DNA from 2 places in the Halalkalibacter sp. HAAS-P014 genome. Region 1 is predicted to be linked to the other one. Evidence: riboswitches for the same ligand, from Rfam matches in the RefSeq annotation. Region 1 holds a riboswitch; the other holds the start of a gene.
What was found. Region 1 has a riboswitch for S-adenosylmethionine ahead of metK (methionine adenosyltransferase). Riboswitches for the same ligand answer to the same signal wherever they lie in the genome.

Region 1 (8,007 bases):
TTTCAATGGATTGGTGCCAATATTAACATTGGGTAATTTTAAATAAGGGCGCTTTCGTCCTGACGTTTTCTTTAATATTTGTACGGCAATGAAACTGATCGTTAAAGAGATAAAGGCGTCAATCGCCCAATAACGTACGTGGTTAGTAAAAAGTATGATGATGAAAGTAAGTAAGGATAATGTAAATGTGGCTCCACCTAAATGAGTAATTTTGGGAAGGATAAAATCTAGTGTTTTACATCTCCAATGCTTGTTTATAACTAAAAAAATTCTATCATCGTTCGTTGATAACCAGTTAACAATTCGATTCATATCAACAACTCCATCATAAATAGAATTAGTCATTTTTATTATAATATCATTTTTTTAGCTGCAAAGTTGTAATTATGTATATTTTTCTACTAAACATATAAGTGGATTCAATCATAAAAGTTAAATTAATTTAATCAGTAAAGAGGGAGTAATAGTATCTTCCAAAATCGAATGAGCTATCAAGTGACTAACTAATCGAATAGATGGGAAAATGAGGTATTCAAAAAAGCTTGAATACCTCAAAAGTCAATGTGAAATTACTAGGTAACTATCAAACTACTTATTTAGGTCCAGCTTCTTTAATTCTGTCACTAACAGCGTTGAACTTTTGGAAATTCTCTTTGAAATTAGTCGCAAGTTCTTTTGCTTTTGCATCATAAGCATCTTTATCAGCCCATGTAGCACGTGGTTGAAGAACATCATCAGGTACACCAGGGCAATGAAGAGGAATGTGAAGCCCGAAAGTTTCATCTGTAACAGTTTCTGCTGAACGAAGCTCTCCAGAAAGTGCAGCTTGAACCATTGCACGAGTGTATTTTAAGTTCATTCGTTTACCAACACCGTATTCACCACCAGACCAACCAGTGTTCACTAGGTAAACATTCACATCATGTTGATCAATCTTTTCTCCTAACATTTCAGCATAGCGAGCCGCTGGTAATGGAAGGAATGGTGCACCGAAACAAGTTGAGAAAGTTGCTTCAGGTGATGTAACCCCTCGCTCTGTACCTGCTAGTTTACTAGTGTAACCAGATAAGAAATGGTACATTGCTTGTTCTTTTGTTAATTTACTGATCGGAGGAAGGACACCGAATGCATCAGCAGTTAAGAAGATGATAGTAGTCGGATGACCTGCAACACTTGGCGTAAGTGCGTTTGGTATTGCATCAATCGGGTAAGCTGCTCTAGTATTTTCTGTTAAAGAAGTATCATCGTAATCCGCATCTCCTGTTTTGTCATCAATAATAACGTTTTCAAGAACAGAACCAAAACGGATCGCATTCCAAATTTGTGGCTCTTTTTCCTCAGATAAGTTCACGCATTTTGCGTAACATCCACCTTCTATATTGAAGACACCGTTTCTTGACCAACCATGCTCATCGTCACCAATTAAGCCACGGTTCGGGTCAGCAGAAAGCGTTGTCTTTCCAGTTCCAGATAAGCCGAAGAATAAAGCTACATCGCCTTCTCTTCCAGCGTTAGCAGAGCAGTGCATTGATAAAACATCTTGTTCTGGTAATAAGAAGTTCATAATAGAGAAAATTGATTTTTTCATTTCTCCAGCATATTCAGTACCACCGATCAAAATGATTCGTTGTTCAAATGAAACAATGACAAAAACTTCTGAATTTGTACCATCAACAGCTGGGTCTGCTTTAAATGTAGGTGCAGATACAATCGTGAATGGCTGATTATCATGATTTTGCTCAATTTTATTACTTGGGCGGATAAATAATTGGCGCGCAAAAACTTGCTGCCATGCGAATTCATTTATTACTTTTAATGGAATTTGGTACTTTTCATCTGCACCGGCAAATCCATCAGAAACAAAAAGTTCTTCTTTTTCACTTAAGTGTTTCAGCACTTTTCTGTAAAGTGAAACAAAAACTTCTTTCTCTATAGGTTGGTTAACAGCTCCCCACTCAATTTTGTTTTCAATACTTGATTCTTTGACAATGAATTTGTCTTTAGGGGAACGTCCCGTATAAGCACCAGTTGAAACACTTAATGCCCCCGTTGATGTGAGGCTCCCTTCACCTCGCTTTAAAGACTTTTCAATTAATGAAGAGATAGGTAAATTGAGCTGAACATTTTTCTGATTCATTAAATTAACTAATTCTGATTGGAGGCTAATCGTTTTCATTGTCGGACAACCCTTTCTTTATCTTTATGTGATTCCCATATATTATCTAATCTTGTTTATTAGTATAACACATTAATTTTAATAGTCTATACTATTAAAATTTTTTTTGGAATGTGACTTCTTTCCACCTAAATGTGTTCACAAATTTTATGGAATTTGTTTAATTAATTAAAGTATCTAGAATAGATTTAGAAAAGGACCAATTTTTTCATGCTGCATAAAGTAAATATATAAGGGTAAAAAGGAGGAATTCGACGTGCAAGAAGTCTCCATGTTGGACCTCGCTACAGTTTCTGCTGTCGTAGCAGCTCTTGTGACGGTTATTGGAAATGCATTCGGTGTAGAAAAACAATATCGAGCACTGTTAGCAATCGGAATTGCGGGAATACTTTGGTTTATTCCAAGAGAGTGGGGTGATCAAGTTTTAGTAGCCCTGATCATTGGTTTAACTGCAAGTGGGGTGTATAGCCAAGTTAAACCTCGAGATAATGAAAAAGAATTGATGAGGATGCAATTACGTGAAGAGTTTCGTATAGAAGATGAAAAGAAGTTAGAAGAACAGAGAAAAAGTCGGGAACAGGGAGAGAGAGTACGGGAGAGTAATGAACGTCAAAGAGATGATACTCCTTATTAGAAATAACAGAAGAAAGGGGTGTAGCAAAAGGTTTGAACGGACTCCTTTTGTTACACCTCTTTTGTATTTCTAATAGTCCTGAAAGCATTTTTTAAAAAGCATAGTTACGAATAAGGTTGTGCAAACTATAAATAAATTAATAAGGTTAAGTGAATTTCAAAAGTCATACTCGTAAAGAGTAAGTTGTAAATGTTGACAGTATTCAACATGTGCGATATGATATGCGTCGAACGGATACTCTTATCCTGAGTAGGCGGAGGGACAGGCCCGAAGAAGCCCAGCAACCAACACTCATAGCCTTGAGTGAAAAGGTGCTAACCTGCAAGGCATATGCCTTGAACGATAAGAGGCTAAAGGTAAACATTCAACCCTTTTTCCTCTATTTGGAAAAGGGTTTTTATCGTTTATACGTCTTTACAGGTAGGTATTTCCCATTCAGTGGGACATGAGTGCCGTCTCAAAGAAAAAAACATAGGCTAAGTAAATAGCTGTGTTTAAGGAGGAAAAGAATAATGACAGAATTTAAAAGCAGACGTCTATTTACATCGGAATCTGTAACAGAAGGACATCCGGATAAGATTTGTGATCAAATTTCAGATGCGATTCTCGATGCAATTTTAACGAATGATCCCAATGCACGTGTAGCGTGTGAAACATCAGTTAACACAGGGTTAGTTTTAGTTGCTGGTGAAATTACGACGAGTACGTATGTTGACATTCCAAAAATTGTCCGAGAAACGGTTAAGGGTATCGGTTATACTCGTGCTAAGTATGGTTTTGACTCTGAGACGTGTGCAGTATTAACATCGATTGATGAGCAATCTGCTGATATTGCACAAGGGGTTGACCGAGCTCTTGAAGCGCGTGAAGGTCAAATGACCGATGAAGAAATAGAAGCAATTGGAGCTGGAGATCAGGGATTGATGTTCGGTTATGCTAATAATGAAACAAGTGAGCTAATGCCACTACCAATTTCATTAAGCCACAAATTAGCTCGTCGTTTAACAGAAGTACGAAAAGAAGAAGTCCTTCCATACCTTCGTCCAGATGGTAAAACACAAGTTACTGTTGAGTACGATGAAGATGGGAAACCAGCTCGAATTGATACCATTGTCATTTCCACACAGCATCATCCGGAAGTAACGTTAGAACAAATTCAACGCAATTTAAAAGAATACGTAATTAATCCAGTTGTACCTCAGGAATTAATAGATGAAGATACAAAGTACTTTATTAATCCAACAGGTCGTTTTGTAATCGGTGGTCCACAAGGGGATGCAGGTCTTACTGGACGTAAAATCATCGTTGATACATATGGTGGTTATGCACGTCACGGTGGAGGAGCGTTCTCTGGTAAGGATGCAACAAAAGTTGATCGCTCTGGAGCATACGCTGCACGTTACGTAGCGAAAAATATCGTGGCTGCAGGATTAGCTGATAAATGTGAAGTGCAATTGGCATATGCGATCGGTGTAGCTCAACCTGTATCAATTTCAATTGATACGTTTGGCACTGGGAAAGTATCTGAAGAATCATTAGTTGCACTTGTACGTGATAACTTTGATCTTCGTCCTGCTGGTATTATTAAGATGCTAGACCTTCGTCGACCAATCTATAAGCAAACAGCAGCTTACGGTCATTTTGGACGTACTGATGTTGATCTTCCTTGGGAGCAAACAGATAAGGCAGCTGCATTAAAAGAACAAGCTGGATTATAGAAGACAAGAAAGAGGCAACTCAACTTTAGAGTTTGCCTCTTTTTCGACCTAGAAAGAGAAATATCAGATTTTGAATCCCTTTGTATTTCTCGGTTCAAATTTGGTCAAAATGTATATATGAGGGGGGTGAGTAAATTGGCTCAAGATGTATTATGTGAAGTGAACAACTGTGTTTTTTGGGCACAGGGGAATCAGTGTGAAGCAGACAAGATTTATGTTGTAAGCCATACGGGAAAAGAAGCAGATAAACAAGAGGAAACAGATTGCAAAACCTTTGAACCACAACATTGATTTGCGGAATGAAAGAGCGATTCTCTCGCTCTTTCTATTATTATTGATAATAATAATCAATATTATTCATTAATCTAAAAATATGTTATTAGTTTTTAGCTTCCTTAAGTACTTGTTTATAGTGCTGACCTTTCTCTACATAATCATGGCGAATACGAGCCATTTCTTTTATATCAACTTCATTTAGATCACGAACCACTTTAGCAGGTCTTCCAAAAGCCATTGTATTGGCTGGGATTTTTTTACCTGGAGGAACAAGACTTCCAGCTCCAATAAAAGCTCCTTCACCAATTTCAGCACCGTCAAGGATAGTTGAACCCATTCCTATTAACGCTTTTTTTCGTATTGTACAACTATGAAGCATAACTTGGTGACCTATGGTTACATCATCTTCAATAATTAGAGGGTTTTTTGGGCTTTGATGAAGCATAGACTGATCTTGAATGTTTACCCGGTCTCCTATAATAGTTGGAGCAACATCTCCCCGGATAACGGTTTGAAACCAAATGCTTGATTCCTCACCAATTTTAACATCGCCTGTAATGGTAACATTATCGGCTATAAAGGCGCTTTCAGAAATTATCGGAAATTTGTCTTGATATCTGTAAATCACTTCGTCACATCCTTTTCGTTTAGTAAAAAAATCGCTATACTTAGTTTAACGTAAAAAATGGAGGTCATGGTCCTTTTTTCAAAAAAATCGTCAAGGGGGAATGCAGAATGTGGAAATGGGAAGTGGCTGATCCTAGAGGAGTAGTCGTAATGGTTCATGGCGCAGGAGAGCATCACGGGAGGTATTTGTGGCTCGCTCAAAAATGGAATGATCACGGATTTGATGTAGTAATGGGCGACCTACCTGGCCAAGGGAAAACGAGAGGGAAGCGAGGTCATATTCAGTCTTTTAATCAATATATTGATTCAGTTGAAGATTGGTTGAATGAAGCAAGAGTAAAAGGGTTACCTATATTCTTACTTGGACATAGCATGGGAGGGCTTGTTGTTATACGATCGTTAATGGAGAGAAGTTCGGCAATGGTTTCAGGCGTTTTATTGTCGTCTCCCTGCTTAGGTTTAAGCGAACCACCTGCAAAGTCTAAGGAGATCGCTTCTAAACTTCTTCATCGTGTTGCTCCATCATTCAGCCAGAAATCAGGAATTCGTTCAGATTTAGTAACACGGAATGAAGAAATTCGTGAAGCATACTTAAAAGATGAACTGCGTGTTAGTAAAGTCTCGGCTAGATGGTACCATGAATTAACGAAGGCGATACGTATTGCCCACCGTTATCCAGAGAAATTTCCAAACATCCCATTACTTGTCCTCCAATCAGGGGAAGATTATTTAGTTGATAAGTATGAAGTCAGGGAATGGTTTAATGAACTAAATCTGATGGAGAAATATTACAAGGAATGGGAAGGGCTTTATCATGAAGTGTTCAATGAGCCAGAGCGTGAGCAAGTATTTCGTTATGCTGTTGGCTTTGTGAATTTATTAACGCCATAGCATACTGATTGTATGTCTATCTTGAATATGCTAAGGTTCTAATTATGGAAAAGACAGAGGAGGAATATGTGTTGAATGCTCCATCAAGACCAATCCCATTATTAATGAAGATATATAAGGAAGTTGTCCCTACTGTTCATATATACTTTGATCCATGGATCGAAAAAGCGAAGCTAATTCCTGATCCTGAGTTAAGATCGCAAGCCCTAGATGCACTTAAAAAGAAAAAGTTTCATTGTGAAGGGGGAGGGGTTTACGGTCTACTTGCTAAGGATCGAATGGACGATTTAATCCAATTTATAAACGCTTATCAAATTACTTGTGATTACTTAGATAACTTGTGTGATCAGAGTCCAGCTCTTGATCCAGATGACTTTCGAATGCTTCACCAGTCATTATTAGATGCATTAACACCAGGCGCATCCTTGAAAAATTACTATGAATATCGTACGGAGCAAGAAGATGGTGGTTACTTACATTCATTAGTCAAAACATGTCAAGATATATTAGCGACGTTTCCCTCTTTTGAGAAAGTTCAAGCAAGTATGTTGGAATTAAGTGGCTATTATGGAGATTTACAAGTACATAAACATGTTAAAAAAGAAGAACGCATTCCACGATTAGAAAAATGGTTCGAGGAACATCGACATAAAGTTCCTGAAATGACGTGGTTTGAGTTCTCTGCATGTGCTGGCTCTACTTTAGGCATATACACATTGGCCACATATGCTACAAAAGAAGATTTAACGGAAGAAACGGCACACTTATTAAAAGAAGGCTATTATCCATGGGTTCAAGGCGTTCACCTTCTTTTGGATTATTTTATTGATCAAAAAGAAGATATTGCTGATGATGAGCTAAACTTTCTTTTTTATTATGACAGTGAAGAGGAAATGATCGATCGTTTTCAATTATTTTTAACTAAATCAGAAGAACGCTTAGCGCAACTACCCAATTCTGAGTTCCATTTAATGATGATCCGAGGCCTTATCGCAATCTATATTGCAGATGAGAAAGTGCAAAAAGATAAAGAGATTAAAAAGAAATCAAAGAAAATGGTGAAAATGGGTGGCATCCCTACTTTTCTATTTTTGATAAATAGTTGGATTTTTAGACAAAAACGCTAAATAGCTGCACGGTAAAGAAATAATAAGGATAATGGGGCTCGTGAAAGAATTCGAAATTACACGCAGAGGGTGTCACCAAGGAACGACACCCTCTAAACTAAAAAACATTTGTACTGCAGAGGTGGCTAATTAACATTTAAGGCTTTCGACCGTTTGATCTTGATATCCATTAACAATAAGGTCTAACTTCCCTGTCTCCGGACAAATGACAAGACCATGAACGGGTAGATTTTTTGGTAGCATTGGATGTTTTTTAACCATACTTACACTATGTTCAACATTCTCTTCGACTTTTTCAAATCCAGTTAAGAAACCTCTTATGTCGATTCCTGAAAACTCAAGCGTGTCAATTGTTGCTTTATCAATGCCTCGTTCTTGAGACTTCTCAAGGATACTAGACGCCTCTAACCCCATCATCCCACAGCCATGGTGCCCGACAACGAGAACTTCATTTGCGCCTAATTCATAAATGGCTACTAGAATACTTCTCATTATGCTCCCGAATGGATGAGAGATAACTGCCCCAGCATTTTTTATAATTTTTGCGTCGCCATTTTT
Region 2 (8,007 bases), on a different contig from region 1:
CGAAGAAAGCTAGCTGTCTCATTAAATGAAACTTCGAGTTACAGTGGTAAACAGTAATCAATCAATATGAGAAAACGTAATTAAATGCGTTTTCTCATGCCCTCAAGTCGCAATTCAATGGTAGACAATTTTTCTAAAAATTAGATCCTCTTACTGTCTCTTCTTTCATAATCAATTTTTCTATTTCTAATAAAGCCCCAATCACCAATCCGAATAAAAAAACAAATAAGAATGTAAAGAAGATTCCGTAAGCGATTTCTTGATTCGTATAGTTTCTATAAGCATACATTGCCATTGAGATGGAACTCAGTATTAACGTTAATTGTATTAATGGATGAGTTTTAACTTTGTCCATACCCCACTCTCCTTTACATTAAATAACCTCACTTAATCTTACCATACAAAAAATGTAAAAAATTGCAAAGTGAGTTTCCTTACCCTCTAACTGCTTGTCTTTTCAGCGAAAAAGCGTTTCTGCTTTTTGGCAGAAACGCTCCTTTAGGCTCTATTAACGACGCATCATCTCGCCTATCTTTCTATTTTCTAATAATTGATTGGATAATATTGGCCGAGTTCCACTCATTATCTGATATCTTAATTAGAACTGGTGGATTCGTAAATAATTTGGCATCAATTTCTTCTACCGACAAGCCTTTTTCATACAAATATTTAACCTCTCCCTGGAGATTCTCGAGAAATTCTAGTTTCTCTTGTAATAACTGCTTTCCATCAGGTAAATAACCTGCATGACAACAGAACATTTCGTTGAAGTCATGCTGAAGAACTCTGCGAATGGATAAAATCAATTCAGGAATCGATTCATCGTGAGAGACAGCTTTTACTTTGCGACTTACAAAAAGATCACCCGAAAACAATATCCCCGTATTCGAATTAAAAAAAACAACATGATCATAAGCATGTCCTGGAGTTTCAATGACTTCCCATACCTGATTTCTTGACATCACCGTTTGTTCAAAAGGTTTTGCGAGAAACCCCTCTCGTAATCCCCAAAATCCTTGTCGAAACTTTGGATACTCACTCCCAATCAAACATTCATCAATTGATTTTTCATTAACATAAATGGGGACATTCTTATGTTCACCTACCCACTTCGCTCCCCCTGTATGATCTTCATGGTGATGGGTTAAGGCCACTAAATCAATATCTGCTTCCTGATAAAAAGGAGTAAAGCTATCTAGTAATGAAACGGGACCTGTGTCAACAAGCATATGATCAACAAGAAAAGAGTATATTGTCATTGGCACGTTTTGATAAGTTACCGACCCTTTCAAGCATGTAACATCCGAGTGAGAACTAATTTCGATCATTGCTGTCTCCTCTCTCATTCCATGATTTGATTAAACATTCAAACATATAGCATAAATTATAGTGTTTTTTCCACCTATCTACTATATTGAATCCAAGGGAAACCTTCCATACTTTTCATTGGATATACGCATTGACAGAAAATAGAATAACCGACTTGATACTCACTTTCACTGTTTACTAAAATGCTCAGGTAATGGCACATCCCTACAATAAATTGTTCTGCCACAACTAGTACACTTTCCAATCTTTTCTTCCATTTACATTCTCCTTTTACAAAAGTTTGAACCTGTATGGTTTTAGCTAATGATTCCCTAATTTCCTATCTGCTAATTTTTTATTAATTCCCAATAAAATAATACATAATCTGTTTGGGATGTTAAAATAAACTAAAATGTTAACTTATTAATAAAATATGTTAACAATCATTCAAACCTAAAGTTAGGAGGACGTTTAATGTTTAACTTGCGAGGTCATCATCTGTTTTGCCTTCTTGGTTACCGAGGAATGGGGTACTCTAAAGAATATGTGGAAAATATGACGCGCTTGCATCAAACGTTGAAAAATGACCCCAAAACGTGGATTCAACTTGTAATGGGACCTGATCAGTTGTGTGAAAAGTACCCCCATTCAGGTGAGCACCACTGCCAACACAGCATAATCTACGAAAGAGATGCTGCTATTTTAGAGAAGATGGAACTTAAGATTGGACAACTCTTGCAGTGGAAGGACATTGAATCACGTATCCAAGAACACGTCACCTCTTCGGATATTGAAATCCTCTGTGAAACTTGTTCTTGGCGTTCTTACGGAGTTTGTGAAGAGGGAGTTCAGGAAATTCTTGAAGGAAAAGGCTTAAGAGAGATTAAATAAGTCCTTTTATATGATTGTATCTCGAACCACTTTAACATTACTAAAAATTGGTTAAAAACTTCAGATTAACTTATCTAACAGCTTTGCAACGGAACGAGGAAAAGAATCTTTTAAAAAGTACGAGTTAACAAAGCTTAATTAAAACTTGCAATAAACCTTCACAAATTCGTCACTTATGAAAAGATTTTCAGACAGATATAATCAACCTTATGCTCTAAAAAAGAAAGGATGTTTTGTTTGCCTACTAATAAAAAAGAAGGCATTATTTTTGGACTATTTATGTGTTTAGGAATGGTTTTGATTATGTCTGTTTACAACACAGCTTTGAACGGTTTTTCATCATTTACAGTCAGGAGTATGATGATTCAATTTATCATAACATTTATCGTTGCTTTTATCGTAGAATCATTAGTTGAACCAAAAGCGCGAAAGCTCGCATTCTCACTTCCTTATGATAAGGCAAAAGAAATCAACGTTATTTTAGCGTTTGCTTTTTGTATGGTCCCTATGATGGTTCTAATTATGTCAGCATACGGACTTATTTTAACGGCGTTTGTGACAGGTGTTAAAGGTTCACTTCTCATAGCGTACCTGAAATTAGTTGGTCTAAACTTTATCGTGGCGCTCCCATCACAGTTACTAATTGTCGGACCAATCTCCCGTTTCTTATTAACAAAGTACATTAAACCATCTACACAAAAATCTGAATTTATCGTTTAAAAGAAAAAGCAAACTACCTTTTTAGTAGTTTGCTTTTCTGATATAGTGGGATTTTAAGTCCTTGCCTCTTTAGGTAAATTTTTATTTTCTCTTTGTTTTTACAAACTTCCCAGTCTGTTTATGAGAAATTGTTGCCTAAATTTTTTCGTTCAATAGCCTAGTTTCTACATTTAAAGAATCACCTAAAGACCTACTATTTTCCTCAAATCCAAGCGTCTGCGCTGTTGAAGAATGAACTTCGTCCAGGAGCTCTGGATTTTCCATTAGTGACATGCCATAAGATGGAATCATTTCTTTAATTTTCGGTTCCCACTCTTCCATACGTTCAGGGAAGCACTTTGAAATAACTTCAAGCATGACATGAACGGCGGTAGAAGCTCCTGGAGAAGCTCCTAATAAAGCTGCTATCGAACCATCAGCACCAGTAACAACTTCCGTACCAAATTGAAGCGTGCCTTTTCCTGCTTCAGTATCTTTAATAACTTGCACACGTTGTCCTGCAACTAATAAATCCCAATCCTCGCTTTTAGCGTTTGGAATAAACTCACGTAACTCTTCCATACGCTTTTCTTTTGATAACATAACTTGACCAATTAAGTATTTTGTCAAAGGAATGTTTTTAGCACCCGCCGCCAACATAGTTAAGAGATTATTAGGTTTTACAGAAGTTAGTAAATCAAAAACTGAACCGTATTTTAAAAACTTAGGTGTAAAACCAGCAAAAGGACCAAATAACAATGATTCTTTATTGTCAATAAATCGTGTATCAAGATGTGGAACAGACATTGGAGGCGCACCAACTTTAGCTTTACCATATACTTTTGCGTGATGCTGCGCTACAACATCCGGATTATTACAAACCATAAATAATCCACTTACCGGAAATCCTCCAATATGTTTTCCTTCAGGAATACCCGATTTTTGAAGTAAATGTAGGCTTCCTCCCCCGCCCCCGATAAAGACGAATTTTGCAGCATGCCGTTCAACAGTATCATTATCAAGATTCCTTACTTTCAGTTCCCACATACCATCGCTAGTGCGTTTAATATCATTCACACTACGTTTGTAGTTTATCTCAACACCTTTATTCTCTAAGTGTTCAAACAACATACGCGTTAACGCGCCAAAATTGACATCCGTTCCAGAGTCAATTTTTGTTGCAGCTATAGGTTCACTTGTTGGGCGATCCTGCATAATAAGTGGGACCCATTCCTTTAGCTTTTCTGGATTATCAGAAAATTCCATCCCTTTAAATAGAGGGTTGTTTGTTAGCGCTTCAAAACGTTTCTTTAAAAAAGAGACATTTTTCTCCCCCTGTACAAAACTCATATGAGGCAATGGCATGATAAAGTCCTGTGGGTTATGTAACAAATTACTCTTTACAAGGTAAGACCAAAACTGCATTGAAACCTGAAACTGTTCATTAACTTTTATAGCTTTACTAATATCTACAGATCCATCCGGCTTTTCGTCCGTGTAGTTAAGTTCACACAGCGCGGCATGCCCCGTCCCTGCATTATTCCACTCGTTAGAACTTTCCTCTCCTGCGTTTTCAAGCTTCTCGAATACTGTAATTTTCCATTCCGGTACCAACTCTTTCAAAAGTGTCCCTAAAGTCGCACTCATGATTCCGGAGCCAATTAAAATGATGTCTGTTTTAGTTTCTCGATTGCTCATTTTTACCAACCTTTTCCCCTAAGATTTGCAGAAAAGATGTAGGCGTCACACCATACTAAGCGCGACCTTAGAACACACCTTTTCTGTCTCAATTACAATATCATAGTGTATACATTTAATTATAGATTAACATATCTACTATTATATGATAATTTTAAATTATTTAAAAGCTGGTAAAAAGTGTGACGCCCACATTTTTACCATAGCTATAATTTATTTTCACTTGGAAAAGGTTATTCTTCTTGTAATGGTTGTTTGTTAAAAAGAATTTTTTTAGCTTTAACATATAGTAGACAGCCCGTTCTTATTGATCTTACCCAGTCGGACTCTGTGAAACTAAATCAATACTTTCCTTAACGTTTTTACATTAGCTTTGTGATAAAGAAACCCCTCACAACTAATTGTATCAAATAAAATCGTGCATGTGTGGAGTGTTCTCAAATGTAGTAAACCATTTATTTCCATTTTCCTTGCCCATTTTCTATTCAAGCTATTAAGTTATCGCCTTACTGGAGTAATTTCTGTAATAACTTCATCTTTAATTAGATGTTTAAGTTCGTTTTTCTTTTGTTTAGCTACCGTTAGTTGATGAATAGTAGAAAAGAAAATAAATGATTTATTTTTAACTTGTTGGCTTCCTTTCGTAGTGGGGTCGTGTAAGTCAAAAAATAATTCTACTACTTCCTTATAAGATACTTTCCAGGGATCAAATAAAATATCTACTATATCAATATTTGCCTCTTTTAAATGTCTGATTTGAACATTTTCAATACCACGAAAAACGGTAACAAATGCCTCTTCACTAAAAAACTCACTTGCACCAAACACTGCTCTTTCCATTATGTTCGCTCCTTTGAGCGATAAGCCTTCTATCCATTAAAAAAACCCCTCTTTAATTTAAAGAGAGGTTAGTATCATTACATACAATCCTCTCATCTTTCAAAGGTTAACACCTTTGCAGGAATTAGCACCGTTCAGTCACTTTGACTGATGGTTGCCGGGTTTCATAGGGCCTGTCCCTCTACCACTCTGGATAAGAAGTTTATCGCTATATTTTTTTATATTAACAACTTGCTACTAATAGTATCAATCACTAACCTAAAATTCAAGTACTATTTTGAAAACACTGAACAAAGTACGATTCACGAACTAACAATAGTTGTGGACTAGTATTTAAAACTAAGCTCCCGAACCAAAATTAACTCCAGACATTATATAAGGAATTGCCGACTTGATAAATTCTTCTGGAGGTGTCTTCTTGTTAGTTCTTCTCCATTCTACAGAAGCACCGTAAATTCCCCAGCTCAAAATGACAGCTGTTATTTTTAAGGTCTCATCCTCTTCATCCTTATTTTGTCTTACTAACATATTGTAAAAAATAATTTCGAGCTGTTCTCTAATAATACGGGCAATCGTTTCTTCGTATCCTCTATAACAACGGAAGGATAAAGATTTTTGAAAGTCCGTTATTGCTATGAAGACACTACGTACCGATTCTTCATTTAATTCGTTTTCCTCAAAAATATTACCATTCAAATTAATCGATAATACTTCTGATAGTACCTTTTCTAATAAATCATATATGTCTTCAAAATGATAATAGAATGTTGCACGATTAATCATCGCTTCTGTTGTAATATCCTTAATGGTAATGTCCTTAAATTCCTTTTTACTAGACAGTTCAATGAAAGAATCCATGATCAATTTACGAGTACGAAGAACCCGGGGGTCCGTCTTTGATTGTGTCATTTTGTTGTCACCCCTACTTTTTAAACAATTTCACGAATGTGTTGTATAAACAACAAATCAAATGAACTATTGGTATTGTCGGTTCTCATTATTTACTAAAATAAGATTATAAGCAAATTTGATGCTTCCGTATAAAATTATGGTAATGAAATATAGAGTATGACTTATACAGTCTGTTCTACACTTCGTATTGAATAAGTTACAGCAAAGGAGGAAACTTAATTGACGAGCAACAAAAAGATGATATGTGATTTAGAAACAGGTGTGTGTGGGGAAGTCAATGAGGAAAAGATGGAATTAATTGACCTGAATCAACCAAAGAAAGTGATTGATCTTTATTATGTAACAGACCCTATTTGCTCTCATTGTTGGGCAATTGAACCCGTACTTCGCCGTTTCACCGAGCAATATGGGGATTATTTTAATGTTCATACGGTTATGGGAGGACTACTGGAGAAATGGGGTGATGGTCCAGTTGATCCAGGTAATGGGATCTCAAGACCCCAAGACGTGGCAGGTCACTGGAGGGAAGTCGGAGAATATTCGAGGATGCCAATTGATGGATCACTTTGGTATGATAATCCAATCCAATCATCTTTTCCCCCTTCCCGTGTATTTAAAGTGATTCAAAAAAATCATAATGATACATCTGCAAATGAATTTTTACGGCGTGCCAGAGAAGCAGTTTTTGCATTTAATCAAAATATTGCAGATAAATCCGTAATGATCAATATCGTCAATTCTATTGGACTTGACGGAGAAACCGTTGTAACTGAAGCTGAACAACCTAACGGACAAAAATTATTAAGTGAAGATTTTGAGCTAGCCAAAAACTTAGGCGTTAGAGGATTTCCAACCATTATCATGATTAATGAGGATAATAAAGGGATAAAACTAGTTGGCGCGCGCTCTTTTGAGGAGTATGTTCGTGGATTAAAACAAGTCCTAGCCATTGAAGAACTTCAGCCAAAACAACAACCATCCCTTTCTAGCTTACTCGAAAAGGAAAAACTTTTATTCTCAAAAGAAATCGAAGTTATGTATGATGTCGAAAAAACAGATATAAATGATTTTGTTACTGGAAAACTTCCAACAAACAGTTATCAAAAGAAGGAAATTTTAGGGGAGTTATACTTTACTACTAAATAACAAAGGAGAATAATAAATGGCTTACGTATTACAAGTTGATTTCAAAATGAACGGACCTTTTGGAGATGAAATGGCAGAGGAGTTCTCTAGCTTAGCGAAAAGTATCAATGAAGAAGATGGCTTCATGTGGAAGATTTGGACAGAAAATCCCGAAAACAATGAAGCAGGAGGAATTTATATTTTTGAAACAAAAGAAACGGCTGAAGCATATTTAGAAATGCACTCTAAAAGGTTAGCTAGCTTTGGAATAACAGATGTTAACGCAAAGATTTTTTCCATAAATTCTAAACTTACTGCGATTACTAATGGTCCACTAAAATAAACTATAAGAATGCAGGTGTGTGAGGTAACACACCTGCATTCTTGAGCTTGAACTTACTTCTTTTTGGCAACAGAGTCAGGATAGACTATAATTACAGAAAATTATTAGGTGTCACAGTAATCGGTAACAGACAGCAGTTCCGTTGGTTGGCTATGTGCCTTGCTCATTGTCTTTTAAAAGCTGTTGATTAA

Region 2: another riboswitch for S-adenosylmethionine. It lies ahead of AC1FXZ_RS09040 (peptide-methionine (S)-S-oxide reductase); the one in region 1 lies ahead of metK (methionine adenosyltransferase).

The regions. Positions count from the first base shown of each region.
Region 1 covers NZ_JBWQTV010000023.1:105,170-113,176, reverse strand. Annotated here, with positions in the region: gene AC1FXZ_RS18395 (phosphatase PAP2 family protein) at 1-312, opposite strand, end outside; gene pckA (phosphoenolpyruvate carboxykinase (ATP)) at 593-2,176, opposite strand; gene AC1FXZ_RS18385 (hypothetical protein) at 2,433-2,810, shown strand; SAM riboswitch class I at 3,048-3,159, shown strand; gene metK (methionine adenosyltransferase) at 3,323-4,528, shown strand; gene AC1FXZ_RS18375 (DUF1540 domain-containing protein) at 4,664-4,819, shown strand; gene AC1FXZ_RS18370 (gamma carbonic anhydrase) at 4,908-5,432, opposite strand; gene AC1FXZ_RS18365 (alpha/beta hydrolase) at 5,540-6,322, shown strand; gene AC1FXZ_RS18360 (tetraprenyl-beta-curcumene synthase family protein) at 6,394-7,449, shown strand; gene AC1FXZ_RS18355 (beta-class carbonic anhydrase) at 7,579-8,007, opposite strand, start outside.
Region 2 covers NZ_JBWQTV010000011.1:76,331-84,337, forward strand. Annotated here, with positions in the region: gene AC1FXZ_RS09010 (trimeric intracellular cation channel family protein) at 1-57, shown strand, start outside; gene AC1FXZ_RS09015 (hypothetical protein) at 134-355, opposite strand; gene AC1FXZ_RS09020 (MBL fold metallo-hydrolase) at 537-1,328, opposite strand; gene AC1FXZ_RS09025 (DUF1284 domain-containing protein) at 1,783-2,199, shown strand; gene AC1FXZ_RS09030 (DUF2798 domain-containing protein) at 2,437-2,919, shown strand; gene AC1FXZ_RS09035 (malate:quinone oxidoreductase) at 3,055-4,596, opposite strand; gene AC1FXZ_RS09040 (peptide-methionine (S)-S-oxide reductase) at 5,095-5,436, opposite strand; SAM riboswitch class I at 5,526-5,636, opposite strand; gene AC1FXZ_RS09045 (TetR/AcrR family transcriptional regulator) at 5,776-6,345, opposite strand; gene AC1FXZ_RS09050 (DsbA family oxidoreductase) at 6,586-7,494, shown strand; gene AC1FXZ_RS09055 (monooxygenase) at 7,511-7,816, shown strand.